2 regions of the Anaerobacillus sp. 1_MG-2023 genome follow, and region 2 is predicted to be linked to the other one. Evidence: predicted binding sites of a transcription regulator. Region 2 holds the regulator's gene; the other holds the start of a gene.

Region 1 (7,997 bases), on a different contig from region 2:
AACATTTGTCACAGCTGCTTCGTATGAAAATTTCAGGGAAACATCGGAAAAACTCTATCTTGCTCAACCTACTGTTACGGTTCACATTCAACAACTTGAAAAGCAGATTGGCAGTAAGCTATTTATGAAGAGCGGTAGAAGAGTGATGCTCTCTGAAGCAGGAAGACAATTCCTTCCGCATGCGAGGGAGTTAGTTGAACAGTATGAGACAAGCTTACGTCATATGAACGGGTGGAGGCAGGGGTACCATCGAAAGTTGTCGATTGCTGTATCCCCTTTAATTGCTGCTACGGTTCTACCTAACGTCCTTCAGCAATTTATGAAAGCTTATCCATCGATTGAGGTCGTTGTAAAAGTAAGTGAGTCTAATGAAATTGGAGAGATGATCACCAAGAATGATGCAGATTTCGGTCTTTCAAGAATGAAATCTTTGCAGGCATATGTGAAAAATGAACAAATTGGAGCCGATCCGATTGTTTTAGTTGTGCCACACGATGGGGGAGATGCGGAAACGAGTCTGCCTTTATCTTTAAGTGAGTTTTGTTTGAGATCAACGTTACTCACGCATAATCATCCTGATTATTGGGAAGATCTTTTAGTTGAGCTACGTTCTAAATATGAAGGTGTTCGAACGATGGTGGTATCGCAAGTACACATTACAAAGCGATTTATTGAGGAAGGGCTTGGGTTCTCTTTTTTACCATGGTCATCTGTTCGGCGTGAGGTATTTGAAGGGAGAATTCTTCAAGTGGATACTGTAGAAATCAAACTGCCTGAGGTTCACACATACATGGTCTATCAACATCTTTCGGAGGAAACAGAAATATTTAAACAATTTATTGAGAAAAGCATGAATTAAGCCCGATCAGCGTCCTGATCGGGCTATACTCTTATTTTCCGAGTGTGAAATAAGAGTGTGGGATGGTAGCGTGTCATAGATCCTGACGGCTAGCTTACACGCTTGAGTAGTATGTGCGATGTAAAAGAAAATATACACATTTAGTAAGTAGTTAGTCCCCAAACTTTCCAACCCTTTTCCTCTTTAGAAGCAAAAAGGTGCATGCGTACGGGGAGCTGAGAAGATTTCTTTGTTACGAGGACATCAATGAGGTAAGTGTGGTTTGCGACTTTTTTTTCACAGGTTTTAACGGCTGGCGCGTAATAGGGTGACTTCTTTTTTAAAGGTGACATGCTAATGATCTGCCATGAATTTGTACCCGGAGTGTTGGCCATTAACCCTGAAAGAATCGTTGTAGCTTTCATTGTAAGGCCTTTTTTTGATGCCGATTGATCTAGTGAAGTTGGACACTTTCCTTGAATGAGCTGAATCGGACCAGCTGCATAAGTATGAATTGGTAAAAGAAGAAGTAAGAAAAGGAGACAGCTTACAGTACGCTTCATCAATTTATACCACCTTTCACCTTTACCGTGCCCGCTTAGTGAAAAATTATTCGTAATAATCGAATGTATGTTCGGTTTGTGGTACACTAATGGAAGAAGGAGGGATAGCCATTGCAGCCTTCAATTAAGAAGCGAACATCTCGGTCTATTTTAACAAAAGGTAGTGGATTTCTTAATGGATATAGTCACACTCTGAACCCTTACGCTGGATGTGCCTTCGGTTGTTCGTATTGCTATGTCAGAAGAATGCCGATTGCCCTTTTTAGGGAAGAGGATTGGGGAGAATGGGTAGATATTAAAGAAAATGCTGTGGATCTTGTGAAAAAAGAGATCCCGAAAGCTCGGAAAAAAGGAGAAGTATCGATTTTTATGTCTTCTTCGACAGATCCTTATCAGCCTATTGAATTTAAGACTAATTTAACAAGAAGATTACTTGAAGCTATGGTAGAAGAAATGCCTGATTTTCTATTTCTTCAAACCCGCTCTCCACTCGTCACTAGAGATATTGATTTGTTAAAAAAATTCGGCAAAAAGGTTCTGGTCAGTATGACAGTAGAAACAGACCTTGATTCAGTGCGCAAAATTTTTGCGCCATCAGCACCGCCAATTGCAGCAAGGTTAAAGGCGCTACAAACGTTACGAGCAAACGGTATTCCTGTACAAGCGGCAGTGGCGCCACTTCTCCCGTGTTCTGAACATTTCCCTAAGAAGTTAGCTGAAGTAACGGATCGCCTCACGCTAGATGACTTTTTCATGGGTGATGGGAGCGGTGGAAAAAGAACAGAGCAGCTTGGCATTCGTAAGCTCTTTGAAGACGCGGGCCTAGAAGATTGGTATCAACGTAAAGCCTATTTGAAAATAAAGAAGAGATTACAGGCCTTTTTTCCTGAAAGCGCCATTTATATTTCTCAAGAAGGTTTTTCACCTCCAGACGAGGGATAGTATAAATAATAAACGACAAAAAGGCTAGAGAATGTATCTCTAGCCTTATGTTGCCTATTTTACTTTAATTTTTCAGCCTTACCACTTAGAATTTTCAATTGGTCATTTTCATAGCCAACCTGGTAAGTGACGTTGTATAGAGAAGTTGTTGTCTTCTTATCCTCGGTTCGTTCTTGTGCTTTAATAGTAGCTGTTACCTTTACTTGATCATTCGTTTGATTTAAACTTCCGGTCATATTTGAAACTTCCACGTCAAGGGTATGGATATAGCCACTTCGAAAATCTTCATACAGCATTTCACTCTGCCAGCGACTGCCAAGTAAGGAGTAGCCAGTGACATAGTCTTGAGTAGACAAGCTTTCATAGAAATATCCAATAAGATAGGTAGCATTATTCTTAAAGTCTTCTCCTGTGAGTCCTTGTGGTGTTGATACTTCTTCCTTACTTTCATCATCTACCGTTATTTCTACTGGGTCATCAGACCAATTTTTAATTTGCTCAATAACGTTGGGGAGCGGAATGCTAAAGCCGATTGCCCCTGAGTCTGTTCCTGCGGAATTAATGGCGATCGCCTCTCCAGTATTAGCATCAATAAGGGGACCTCCGCTGTTCCCTTTTGTAATGGGGGCAGAGATTTGATAGATATGCTCATAGCGATAGGGCTCTAAGATGAATTCTCGATCGAGACCACTGACAATCCCTGTTGTAACGGTATTCTGAAGTCCGAGTGGGCTACCAAGAGCAATGATATTGTCCCCAACTTCCGCCATGCGCTCTTCTGCAACAGGGAGGGGATCATTTCCCTCTAATCCTGGAACGCGAATCACCGCAACATCTATCGTATCACCCATACCAATGATTTGAGCTTCGAATTGTTTAGCATCAGAGGTTTTAACGGTAATTTTTTGTGCACCTTCGATAACATGAGCGTTCGTAATGACGTCTCCGTTCGTATTATAGAGGAAGCCTGATCCAGAAGAAGTGCCATCTTTTAAGGCGACTTCAATTTGCACAACGCTTTTTTGTGTCTCATGAATGACGGATTTTAAGTCTGAATCATTCTTTTGGTTCTCTGGAGCATTTGTTTTCTCTCCTAGAGAAGATGTTGCTTCAACGGTTGTATTTGAATAGTAATCATGTAAAAAATAAAAACCTGCGCCGCCCCCAATCAGAATAAAGAGGGAGCTTGCAAGGGATAGTAGCAAAGCCAATTTCTTAGACATCCGTCTTGAATACTCCTTTCTGCTAATCCAAGTACCATGTGAAATGATCAATTTCGACTGTGAATTGATCAAGATCCTTCACGTCTTCACCTACATCGTAGATTATAAAGTCAAATTTACCTGTATCGTCAGGATAAAGTTTGTCGGGGTTAATATAAACCTCCCCTTTATCAAACTCTTTTCCATCTCCGTCCAATACTTTATAAGAAGCCCCGATCGAATTGACGGGAACAGTGGCTTTGCTTGTGACCGTACCTGTTATTTTTAATTCATTGTAATCTGTCACCTTTGTTTCTAATTCATTGAGCTCAATCGCGCTTGTACGATTCATCTCTTCTTCTTTTGCTGCAGCAACCATAGCATGTTCAATTCGCTTCTGTTGCTCCTCCTCAAACGAATTTCGTCTCTTTTCGATTACGGTTTGAAGGTTTGATAGCTTTTCGTTACCTTTATTGATTTCTAAGCCTTCTTCTACTGAGTTTAATGCTTCCGTAAAGTGGTTCTCTTCCAAATAACCATTTGCTTCATTAATTGAAAAGTCGACAATTTGATTACGAATTTGTCCGGCTATGTCTTGGGCTTCATCCACTTGTAAACTTTCAGCCCTTGTTAACACAGGTTTCAATTCATCAATGGATTTTTTTCCTTTCATATCATACTTTAATTCGGCAACCATCACAGTTGTCCGAACCATTCCGATGTCTTCTTGTAAAGTAGAGAATAGATCTCCTTTATAGGATGCTGAGGTTTGCTCAGCTTCTTTAATCAAATCTAAGGCTTTACTGTAGTTATCTTTTTTTCTTGCGGTTTCCGCCTGTTTTAAAGTCTTTTCAACGTTTAATGCGATCGTTACAATATTCTCGTTTTTTTGGGCAGCTGGGAAACGAGGTCGTTTTTGTTGAGCCTCATTAAATTCTTTTTGTGCTGCTTCGAGCTTGCCGTTGTTAGCTAATTCCTCTCCCTTTTCAAATGAGCGAATCGCTGCCTTTGACGTTGATTCTTCATAAAAATAATAGCCGGCAAGTGTGCTAGAAAGAAGAAAAAACACGATCACTGGTAACCAACGCCACAGAATGGAAAGGCTATGCTTAGATTTATTTTGAGTGACTAGTTCTTTTCCACAAGAGAAGCAAAATTGCTCATCATCGCCTCTTTTTTTTCCACAATGTGGACAGTACATCCTTATTCCACCTGCTTTCAATCTCAATTGCTAGTTATATTTTGACACATTTCCCTTGTAAGGGAAATATTTTTCAGTAGGTTGTTGGGGAATTGAAATATAAAGCAATTTTCGCTCAAATCGAGTAAGAGCTTACTTATAAAATAGCCTATAAAGTGGGGGGGGATTGATTCAAAAGACATATTTTTTCTTGCTATGATTAAAAGTGAATAGATTGTACTAGTTCAAAGGACATTAAATGATAAAAAAGAAGTTACCTCGTTCGATTGTACCGGTATTGAAGGACCTGTTCACACCTATACCCCTTTGATAAGATGATCCTAAGACCCCCTTTCAAATATTCCGTTACCAGGAAGACCGGCATTTGCCGGTCCTTTTTTTTGCCTCGATATCTGTGTAGCATTCATTTTAACTATAATCAATCAATGACTAATCACTCTCTTTTTTGTCGATAAACCTAGAATAAGAATGAAATGAAAAAAACTTCTTTTTTTGAAACCTCATGAGGTAGTTGCTCGTCTAATTAGTTGAAAACCCTTATTCCCTTAGATGTAGCCACTACGATATTTACCTAGTGGCTGCTTTTTTTGTGATAGTTGCATATGATAGGTAATGTTGATATAATAACTAACGAGTGGTAGGCAAATGCCTGCGTTTTTTATTTATCAATAACTAACGATCGGTAGGTAATGATATATGAAAAAAGAATCGACACAGGATCGAATTAAAGAGGTTGCCCTCATTCTATTTGCACGTAATGGATTTGAAGGGACTTCCCTTTCAGATATTGCTAAAGGAGTAGGCATAAAAAAACCTTCCTTATATGCGCATTATAAAAGTAAAGAAGATTTATTTTTAGGTGTGATTCATAAAGTATCAGTTGATTACAATGCGTTTTTTGTAAAGACGGCTGAACGATTAAGCAATCAATCACCTGAGAAACAATTATATGACCTTCTTCGTGAAAATACAGAGTATCTACGGAATGATGAAATGGGTCTTATTTTCAAAAGAATGATGCTATTTCCACCAGAGTCGTTACGGAAGGAAATCGCTCAAATGTTTGAAAAAACGGAGAATGTGATGAAGAGAGTGATTAAGTCTATTCTCGAGCAGATGCTCCCAAATGAGGAATGGGAACGAGTTTTTGATGCTTATTTATGTTTACTTGACGGCATGTTTGAACAAATTTTCTACTATTCACCTGAAGAACATAATAAACGGTTAGAAAATTCCTGGTCACTATTTATTAGAGGCGTTCATAGTAAGGAGGAGAAATAAGATGGCATGGATCTATCTTGTGATCGGTGGTCTGATGGAAGTATTATGGGCTATTGGATTAAAATATTCAGATGGCTTTACGAAACCACTTATAAGCTTGTTAACGATCGTAGGTATTGCAACAAGCTTTTACTTTTTCGCTAGGGCATTAAAATATTTACCTGTAGGTACAGCATACGCCATATTTACAGGATTAGGCGCAGCGGGGACAGCTGTGGTTGGAATGATGTTCTTAAATGAATCGATTAGTTTCATAAAACTATTTTTTATCTTATTGCTTATTTCTTCTATTATCGGTTTGAAGTTAAATGCAAAGGAAGCTTAGGAGGGAAGCAAAATGGCATGGATTGCATTGTTAATCGCTGGTCTAGGTGAAATTGGCGGTGTTATTAGCTTGAAGTTATCAGAAGGATTTACAAAATTAAAGCCTTCTATTTTTACAATTCTTTTCGGAAGCATGAGCTTTTTTATGTTGTCTTTATCATTAAAAGCTCTACCGGTAGGTACAGCCTATGCGATATGGACTGGCATAGGGTCAGCGGGCAGTGTATTGATCGGTATGTATTGGTTTAAAGAACCCAAAAATAGAATGCAATTAGTGTTAATATCTTGTGTGGTCATTTCTGTCATTGGTCTTCGCGTAGCTGAAGGTTGATTTTGTCAGAGCATTCAGATAGAATGGAAGTATTAATTTAAGGAGGTGAGGAAGGGATGTCTAACGCTTTTGTACGTACGGAATTTATGGATTATGTATCAATTTGCCGTGCGATTTTTCATGAAGTAGCTGCCGAGGGGACAGGTGTGTCCAAAAACAGCAACTTCATAGGAAACAAAGCGTAAGGCTCTCTTACCCTGCTTCAGGCGGAATGTATAAATTTACTGGAAAGAGAGCGGCAAATTTGTCGCTCTTTTTTATTTGCTTTAAGTATCTTAAGGTTTTAGTAGACTTAAAGTGAAATGATGCCAGATTCAACCACAGGTGAGGTGTATCCTTATCTGTGGTTTTTTGTATGCTTATCTGAATGAAAGGACTGATTATAATGATCGTTACAGCACAATCAATTAGTAAGATGCTTGGTGGAACTCTTATTTTTGAAGATATATCTTTTGAGATAAATGCGAAGGAACGTGTAGGTATTGTTGGAAGGAATGGTTGTGGAAAGACGACTCTTTTTCAATTGTTAGCAGGTGTTGAGCAGGTAGATGATGGAATGATTTACTATAAAAAAGGGACAGAGATCGGATACTTAGCCCAAATTCCAAACTATCCAGGGGTACTGGTAGAAGATGTCTTAAGAAAAGCTTTTAGTGATCTTGTAGAAATGCAAGAACGAATGAACGTACTTGAATCTCAAATGGCGATTGGACAAGAAACCGAACGTGAACTCAAAGAATATGGGCAATTGCTTGAGAGTTTTACTCGTATGGGAGGATATGAAATAGATTCATCTATTCAAAGTGTAGCGAATGGACTTGGTATTGCGCATTTGTTGAATGCATCATTCGATCGTTTGAGTGGAGGAGAAAAGACAAAGATAAGTCTAGGGTTACTGTTATTAAAAGAACCAGATTTGCTCTTACTTGATGAGCCAACAAATCATCTTGATGTGGAAGCGGTTGAGTGGCTTGAAAGCTTTTTGAAGCAATATAGTGGAACGGTCTTAATGATCTCACATGATCGGTATTTTCTTGATGAAGTGGTTACGAAAATCATGGATCTTGAAGATGGTGCGTTAACTGTCTATCACGGATCTTATAGTGAGTTTGTAAAGAAAAAAGAAGAGCTGTTGCTCACAGAGTTTGCTGCCTATCAGGAACAGCAAAAGAAAATCAAAAAAATGAGAGAAGCGATCAAACGTTTAAGAGAGTGGGCTAATCAAGCTAATCCTCCGAATGCCGCACTTCATAAGCGTGCAAGAAATATGGAGCGTGCTTTAGAGCGTATGGTCAAATTGAGACGTCCGGTTTTA
Region 2 (7,997 bases):
AGAAAAGCAAAATGTCTCTGATAGTTTGCAATAACTTAATGTAACTGTTCCGGAACTTGGCGTTATCGTAGAAAAAGGTAATTGAACAATGTATTTTCAAACTAGTCGAATATGTACACCCTGTCCTAACGCAATGCATACAATATATAAGGAAATATTAAACAAAGGGTAACTTGAAGTAGATGAAAAATTTAATTTATCATGTTTCGAGCCTACTATATTGTTAGAAAGGATAACTGATTATGGCTTTTATAAATCGATTTTCAGTTAATAATTGTGGAGCAATTACATTTACAGGAAATACCCTTGGGCTTAGTGGAATTAGTAATACACCAAATACGGCAGGAACAGATGGTACAATTGGTGCCTTCATTACGCTTGATAGTGCTTCAACTGTCGATGCCTTTCCTCCACCAGCGATCATAGGATCAGCTGGTACAACGACAGACTACACGGAAAATGAATCTCAAGCTGTTCTCGTTCTACCTGTGGGAAGTACGGTGCTCTATGCTGAATTGATTTGGGGAGGATTATATATAAGTAATGATGAAGACCTGTCGGCATTAATAGATGATGACATTTTATTTTCTACTCCGCTCGTAAGTGACACCCCGATTACACCTGATCCTATCACAGCAAATGAATTTAACGGTTTTTATATGCGATCAGCAGATGTTACAACGCTAGTGCAATCTGCTGGAGCAGGAACGTTCAGTGCTGGAAGCGTGCCAGCAATTGTTGATTCAACAGGTTTTGTTAACCATGCGGGGTGGACGTTAGCAGTTGTTTATGAAAACACAGCATTAAATAACCGTAATATGAATCTTTATGTTGGAGCAGATGGACAAGTAAGTAACGGTAACCCGATTGACGTCCCGATAACGGGTTTTTTAACTCCTCCGAGTGGTGACGTAGATGCAAGAGTGCTCTTGAGTGCACAAGAAGGTGACGCGAATATTAGTGGGGACCAGGCGGAATTCGGTGAAGACGCCTTATCGCTAACGAATTTGTCAGGGCCTCGTAACCCGGCAGGAAACTTCTTTGGTTCACAAATAACAGATGATTCAGGAAATTTAGATACGACTGGCTCTTACGGTGATCGAAATCAAAACCCTGGTACTCCTGGGACAAACATATTGGCGGGAAGACAGGGATGGGACATTAGCAATGTTGATGCGACCAACTACTTACCAAATAATCAAGCATCTGCGTTATTTCGATTTAGTTCCACAGGTGATCTTTATATGCCTAATGCGCTAGGCGTCCAGATTGACTTTGGGGAAGCAGACCTAGAATTGGATAAAGAAGTGAGTAAAACAATCTCGTACGCTGGAGACGTTTTAACATACACCGTTACAATAACAAACGATGGCGTAGTAGAAGCTGACAATGCTTTTTTTGAGGATCTACTTTCTGATGGTTCAGAGTTTATTCCAGATACGGTGAAGATAGACGGCGTTACCCAACCGGGACTAGACCCGGCGGTGGGCTTCTCTTTAGATCCAATTCCAGCAGGAGATTCACGTGTGATCAGCTATAAAATACGTGTTGGTAGCAAGTGTTTTATTATTAATGAAGCAACTCTTACGTATAGCTGTGGTAAAGTTGCGACTAGTAATTCAGTGATTACAACAGCTTGTCAGCGGTGTTGCGGGGATGACGGTGGGTGTTGCTGTTAGTGAAAGGATGCTGTATTTATGCTCAGCATCCTTTTTTTATGTTATAGAGATTTACTACCCCTATCAGTGACTGTAAACTAACTGATTGCTAGATAGAAATATTTTTTAGAAATAGAATAAATAAAAGATGGCATTTTTCTAAATATTTTGAAATAATTGGAAGTGGTTAGATTTCCATATATTTATGAAAAAAAGGTGGGGTATCGTATGTTTAGGTTAAAAGTGAATGAAGAGGTCTCCTTAAAGTTACTTCAAAACGAAGATGCGCAAGAGCTATTTGCATTGGTTGACCATTCGAGAGATTATTTAAGGGAATGGCTGCCCTGGGTAGACAATATGAAAGAAGAAGAGGATTATTTGCCAGTGATTGAAATGTGGCTAAAGCAGTTTTCTTCACATGATGGATTTCAAGCAGGTATTGTGCACAATGGAAGATTAGCAGGCATGGTTGGATTCCATGGCATCGATTGGTCTAACAAGAAAACGAGTATTGGCTATTGGCTATCTGATAAGTTCCAGGGTAAGGGGATTATGACAGCTGCCGTTAATGAACTAATTGTTCAGGCATTTGAAGAATACAATTTGAATCGAATTGAAATACAGTGCGGGATAGAGAATGAAAAAAGTCAGGGAATCCCTAGACGTCTTGGTTTTAAACCAGATGGAATCATAAAAGACGCTGAATATTTGTACGATCACTTTCATGACACTATTCTGTACAGTCTTCTCTCGAAAGAATGGAATGAATATCGTGAGAGTTAATAAACGAACAGAATTTCAAAATACTTTATCGTATAGGGGTATGAATGAGGTGTATTAATGGGAAAGTTATACTTTTATAGCGATCAAGTAAATGAAACACCCGGCAACCGAAGATTAGATGAATTATTGTTTAGTGGGGGAAACAAAAAGATTAGCTACATACCTTCAACGGAGGATGAAGAAAAGAATTATTTCGGTACTAAAGTGAATTATTATCGAAACTATGGAATCGAGAATATCATGTTTTTCGATTTATACAGTGAATTTGAACCTACGAAAATAGAGGGATTATTGAGTTCAGATATAATTCATCTCTCAGCAGGTAATCCGCTGGAATTTAGTAAGGCTCTTAAACATCGGCATATGATTCACGTTCTTTTAGATTTCTATAATCGCGGAGGAATTCTTGTTGGGGTGAGCGGAGGAGCGGTTCAACTCGGTAGATCTACAAAGCTATTTCAGATGTTTACAGAAACAACTAGCGAGGCGTTGTACCAAACTTTGGGTCTTGTCGGTTTCGAGTTTTTACCTCACTACAATCGCTGGAGTTCAGATTATAAAAGTAAAGTTTGGGAGTATGTTAAGAGAACAGGAACAACTGTTTATGCAGCGAATGACGGCGATGGAATTATTTTTGAAGAGGGTAAACTACAAATGATAGGTGATATAGTAGTGATGAATAGCGAGTTGTAATGGTACTATCTCAGTAAGATATGGTACATCACTACATTTGCTTGTTTTATAGGAGGACTAAAAATGGATGTATTTGAAGAATATTTAGCAAAGATAGAGAACCTGCAGCACCGAGAGCGAACGGAACAAGTTTTGACCTGGGTACAAAATGAATTTCCAAACCTGGTGCCGAAAATTGCCTGGAATCAGCCAATGTTTACAGATCACGGAACATTTATTATTGCCTTTAGCGTAGCAAAACATCATTTGGCTGTTGCCCCTGAAAAGAATGGAATTGTTCATTTTTCTGAAGAAATGAAACTTGCTGGCTATGACCACACTAAACAACTAATGCGTATTCCGTGGGGTAGTTCAGTTGATTTTTCATTACTTAAAAAAATGATCGAATTCAATATTCATGATAAGGCAGACTGTTCAACTTTCTGGCGCAAGTGAATAAATAGGCGGGACAGGCTTTTATTCGGATCAACCGATTGATCGCCGCTATATGAGATTACATTTAAACTAAATGAAGTTCATTAAATGATAGCTAAGCTTATCTATATGTCGAAAGATGCAGAGAAAACGTCACGGTTTTCTATAATATAAGTATGTTATCCATACATGATCCACTTCGAATGATTCATTTTTGATCAGAATACTTGTAATAGTTTGAAAAATGCAACCTCCCATCTCTACAATAGAAGATAGTTCAACTAGAAGGGGAGGAAAACAGAAATATGAAATCTAGGGAATGGAAATATGGGATTGCGCTTTTTCTTGTAGGGATGTTAACTTTCGGTTTCTCACCGTTAACTGGAAGTGCCAAAGGTGATTGCTTTAACACTGATGCGGCGCTAACACCAGAGGAGCAGCGAATGGAAGACGGCGCCCCTATCCCACAGCAAATTATGGATAAGGCGGAGTTTACAGTTTTTGCAGATGAATTTAAAGAAGATTTGTGCAAAGCGAAAAGTGTAAAAAAAGCAGAGAAAGTGATCGAAAAGCATGGTGAGAAGCTGTGGGATACGGCTGTTGCTCGAGCTCAGGGAGAAGGAAATGATTTAGGGGAACTAGATCGTTATGATGATCGCCCGCTATATTGGACTCGATTACATATGACTGCTGCCCTCAGGCAATGGGAACCATCATATACAGTAACGGAGAAAAAGCAAGAAGAACTGATGAAGAAACTAGAGTACACGTCAAGGGGAATTACTTCTATTGATTTTCCAAAAGGGGAGAAAGTTAAGCGCGTTTTAGTAAGCGGATTTGATCCATACCGTTTAGAACAGGAATTTAGGAGATCAAACCCTTCTGGCGCTGCAGCGCTTCAGATGGATGGGAAAGTCGTTTTGACGGAAGAAGGTCCAGCTTTTATTCAAGCAGCGAATTTTCCGGTACGATGGGATGATTTTGATGAAGGAATCGTTGAAGATACATTTGGACCTTACCTGGTTAATAGTAAAGAGCAGGTGGATCTCATGATGACAATCAGTCAAGGGGGTCCAAAAGCTATGACCATCGAAGGGTTTGCCGGGAGATGGCGCACAGGGGTTGGAAACACTCTTGAAGATCGCTCAGAAGTTATTCCGACAGTGAGCAATTGGCCGATGCCTGAAAAACTGCCGGAATTTATTGAAACAACGCTTCCTTACAAGGAAATGATTGCAGCCAATACTGGACCATGGCCGGTGGAAAGAGGCGATGAAGTATGCGAATGGCTCGCACCAGAATATCGTGATAAACCGTATGAATGCCATGAAGGGGGTCCGACTGAAGGATCAAAAGCTCGTAAAGGAGGAGGCGGAAGCTACTTATCGAATGAAAGTCAGTACCGATCCAATCGTGTGCGAATTGGGATAGGAGCTTATGATATTCCGGGTGGACACCTTCACGTAGCCGCTCAGGAGTACTATCCTGAAGATCCTTCCGTTTATATCACTGATGAGTTCCAAAAGTTCCGTCAGGCGACAGTAGATCAAACAGTTGAATTAGTTATAGCGGCTTCAGAGGCTGCTGAAAAGTAACCGTTTAAGAATAATGTTAGAAGTATACAAAACCGCTCTTCATTTAAATGAAGGGCGGTTTTGTATAGCCTGTAAGAGTTAAAAGTAGGTCGGTGAGGTTGGTTGTAATGTAAAGCTACACCCCTATGCTCTTCAAACTGCGATCATTTACCCAGACGGAGGGATTAATAAATAAAAGAAGAGAAGAAGCTCGTATTGATATAGCCCAGAAAGCTTATATAACATAAAAAAAGAAGCGCACGCAGCGCTTCTAGTGAATGGAGCGAAAGACCCCAATTACTTTACCGAGAATAGAAACGGAATCAAGAATGATCGGTTCCATCGATGAGTTTTCCGGTTGAAGTCGGAAGTAGTTGCTTTCTTTAAAGAATCGTTTAACAGTTGCTTCAGCTTCATCTGTCATCGCGACAACAATATCACCGTTATTTGCAGTTGGTTGTTGCTTCACAATGACCATATCACCGTTATAAATACCAGCTTCGATCATACTATCCCCTTCAATCACAAGAATAAAAGTATGCTCTTCATCCTGTGCAAACTGCTCTGGAAGCGGGAAGTATTCTTCTACATTTTCAATGGCAGTGATCGGTTGACCAGCAGTTACTTTACCAATGACGGGAACGTTTACAGTGTGTTGACGAGGAATATCGATTGTTTCATCAAGACCAAGCACTTCGATAGCTCTTGGTTTTGTTGGGTCTCGTCTGATATACCCTTTTTTCTCGAGTCTTGCCAGGTGGCCATGGACAGTGGAGCTTGAAGCGAGTCCAACAGCTTCGCCAATTTCTCTTACAGAGGGTGGATAACCCTTTTGCTTAACTTCGACTTTAATAAAGTCCAGAATGTCCTGCTGACGCTTTGATAGTTTCATAATATCTGGCACCTCGTTCCAATCTATCTATTTGTTAGTAGTATACCAGAATTTTTGTTCGCATACAAACATAAGTTCGAAGAAATTAGTTGACACGAACAGAGGTTCTGATATACTAAAAACAGAACAAATATTCGCATATGGGGTGATTGGGATGAGAAAGCAAGCTGGGGGCTTGTCTGGAGTTGATTTTCTTGTCATTATATCTTTTGTAGCTGTGTTAATTATTGTGTTTTTATCTTTGCGAACAGCTGCAGCTGAGGAGTATGATCGTTACACAACGGTACAATTGGAGCAGGGAGATACTGTTTTAGAAATTGCGGAAGAATTCCGTACTGCACATGAGTTGTCTGATCGGAAGTTCGTCAGCTGGGTTGAAGAAGTGAATAGCATTGATGCAAACCGAATTACAGCAGGAGATACTCTCATCATCCCTGTTGAAGCGAACGCTACCGCACTTGGGGGTAAAGAATAAAGTATGAACGCCGTTATTTATTGTCGGGTAAGCACAAAGAAAGAAGCACAGGAGTCTTCTCTTGCCAGGCAAAAAGAAGAACTACAACGATTTGCATCACAGTCAGGTTTTATTATACAGCGCTTGATTGAAGAAAAGCACAGCGGGTATGACATTGATCGCGATGGCATACTCGAGGTGCTTGACTTATTGAAAGAGGGGCATGTTGAGGCATTGCTCATTCAAGATGAAACGAGACTTGGGAGAGGGAATGCAAAGATCGCTCTTCTACATGCCGTCCATAAATATGGAGGGACGATTTATACAGTGAATCAAAACGGAGAACTTCAATTGTCGGAATCTGATTCGATGGTTCTTGAGATCGTTAGTATCGTTGAAGAATTTCAGCGCAAGCTTCATAATCTGAAAATTAAACGTGGAATGGACAAGGCGGTTAAAGAAGGCTATCGACCGCAGCGAAACCTCAGCCAGCAAAATCAAGGTGGGCGTGAGCGGGTGGAAGTTCCAATCGAAGAAATTGTTAATCTACGAAACCGTGGTCTTACGTTTAATGAGATAGCTGCAACGCTAAAAGGATTTGGACATCACGCTTCGAAAGCAACGGTACATAGACGTTATCAGGAATATGTTGACGAGCAGAACGAGAAGCACTAAACTTGTCTATGTTCAAAACATGCGTTAGCATGTGAGATACAAGTTTCAGTAAAGGAGCTATTTTACATGCCTTTTGAAGATAAACTCCAAAGAATTAACGAGCTATCTCGTAAAGCAAAAGAATCATCATTAACAGAAGATGAGAAAAAAGAACAGAAAAAGCTACGTAAGGAATATTTAGCAAATTTCCGTTCTTCTTTCAAAAACCAACTTCATTCTATAAAAGTTGTAGATGAAGAAGGTACAGATGTAACACCTGAAAAGCTTAAGGAAAGCAAGAAAAACCGTCGCTTTCTTCAGTAGAAAATAGCCTAATTTTGCGAAAAGCAAAATTAGGCTATTTTTATGGTTGCAATTTTTCGAATATTCGTTATACTGTACTATAACAAGATGTACTAATACAAAACGGAGAGGGCGGATATGATGTTTGTTGTAACTGATTCTGCAGCTGAGTTTTACAAAAATGAGATGGAACTTGGTAACGGTGATTGCTTAAGGTTATTCGTACGCTACGCAGGGAGTGGAGACAGCGGAGGTTTTTCTCTTGGGGTCATGTCTGATAAGCCTTCATATGATGATTATAAGCAAGAAATTGGAGGAGTTACGTACTTCGTTCGACCGGACGATCAATGGTTTGTTGATCGAATGAAGCTTGATTATGATGAGAGATCCGGCGGTGTTCTTTGTGACCTGCCGAGTATGGCATAGCATTCTAAAGACCTGTACTATAACATATATGTTATAGTACAGGTCTTTTTAATTTCGACAAAACTAGTGAAGCCTAGCCTCCATGTATAGACAATCATTTTATGAGAACTCATTTATACTTTCTTTTATATGAGTCGATTCTTGGG

What was found. Region 2 encodes LexA, which represses DNA repair genes until DNA is damaged. Its sites were predicted from a motif close to CGAACATATGTTCG; they were not measured.
Region 1: Q4550_RS03660 (SPL family radical SAM protein) is a predicted target of LexA. The motif match lies at 1,462-1,475, and genes of this name have one in related genera.

What each region holds. Positions count from the first base shown of each region.
Region 1 covers NZ_JAUORD010000001.1:682,717-690,713, reverse strand. The annotation lists gene Q4550_RS03670 (LysR family transcriptional regulator) at 1-859, shown strand, start outside; gene Q4550_RS03665 (hypothetical protein) at 1,000-1,401, opposite strand; gene Q4550_RS03660 (SPL family radical SAM protein) at 1,513-2,343, shown strand; gene Q4550_RS03655 (S1C family serine protease) at 2,403-3,566, opposite strand; gene Q4550_RS03650 (zinc-ribbon domain-containing protein) at 3,589-4,746, opposite strand; gene Q4550_RS03645 (TetR/AcrR family transcriptional regulator) at 5,443-6,027, shown strand; gene Q4550_RS03640 (DMT family transporter) at 6,029-6,352, shown strand; gene Q4550_RS03635 (DMT family transporter) at 6,365-6,682, shown strand; gene Q4550_RS03630 (RAxF-45 family protein) at 6,739-6,867, shown strand; gene abc-f (ribosomal protection-like ABC-F family protein) at 7,068-7,997, shown strand, end outside.
Region 2 covers NZ_JAUORD010000003.1:221,802-229,798, forward strand. The annotation lists gene Q4550_RS07440 (DUF11 domain-containing protein) at 243-1,679, shown strand; gene Q4550_RS07445 (GNAT family N-acetyltransferase) at 1,887-2,441, shown strand; gene Q4550_RS07450 (Type 1 glutamine amidotransferase-like domain-containing protein) at 2,499-3,134, shown strand; gene Q4550_RS07455 (iron chaperone) at 3,198-3,569, shown strand; gene Q4550_RS07460 (hypothetical protein) at 3,854-5,143, shown strand; gene lexA (transcriptional repressor LexA) at 5,394-6,017, opposite strand; gene yneA (cell division suppressor protein YneA) at 6,169-6,489, shown strand; gene Q4550_RS07475 (YneB family resolvase-like protein) at 6,493-7,143, shown strand; gene Q4550_RS07480 (DUF896 domain-containing protein) at 7,210-7,446, shown strand; gene Q4550_RS07485 (HesB/YadR/YfhF family protein) at 7,564-7,851, shown strand.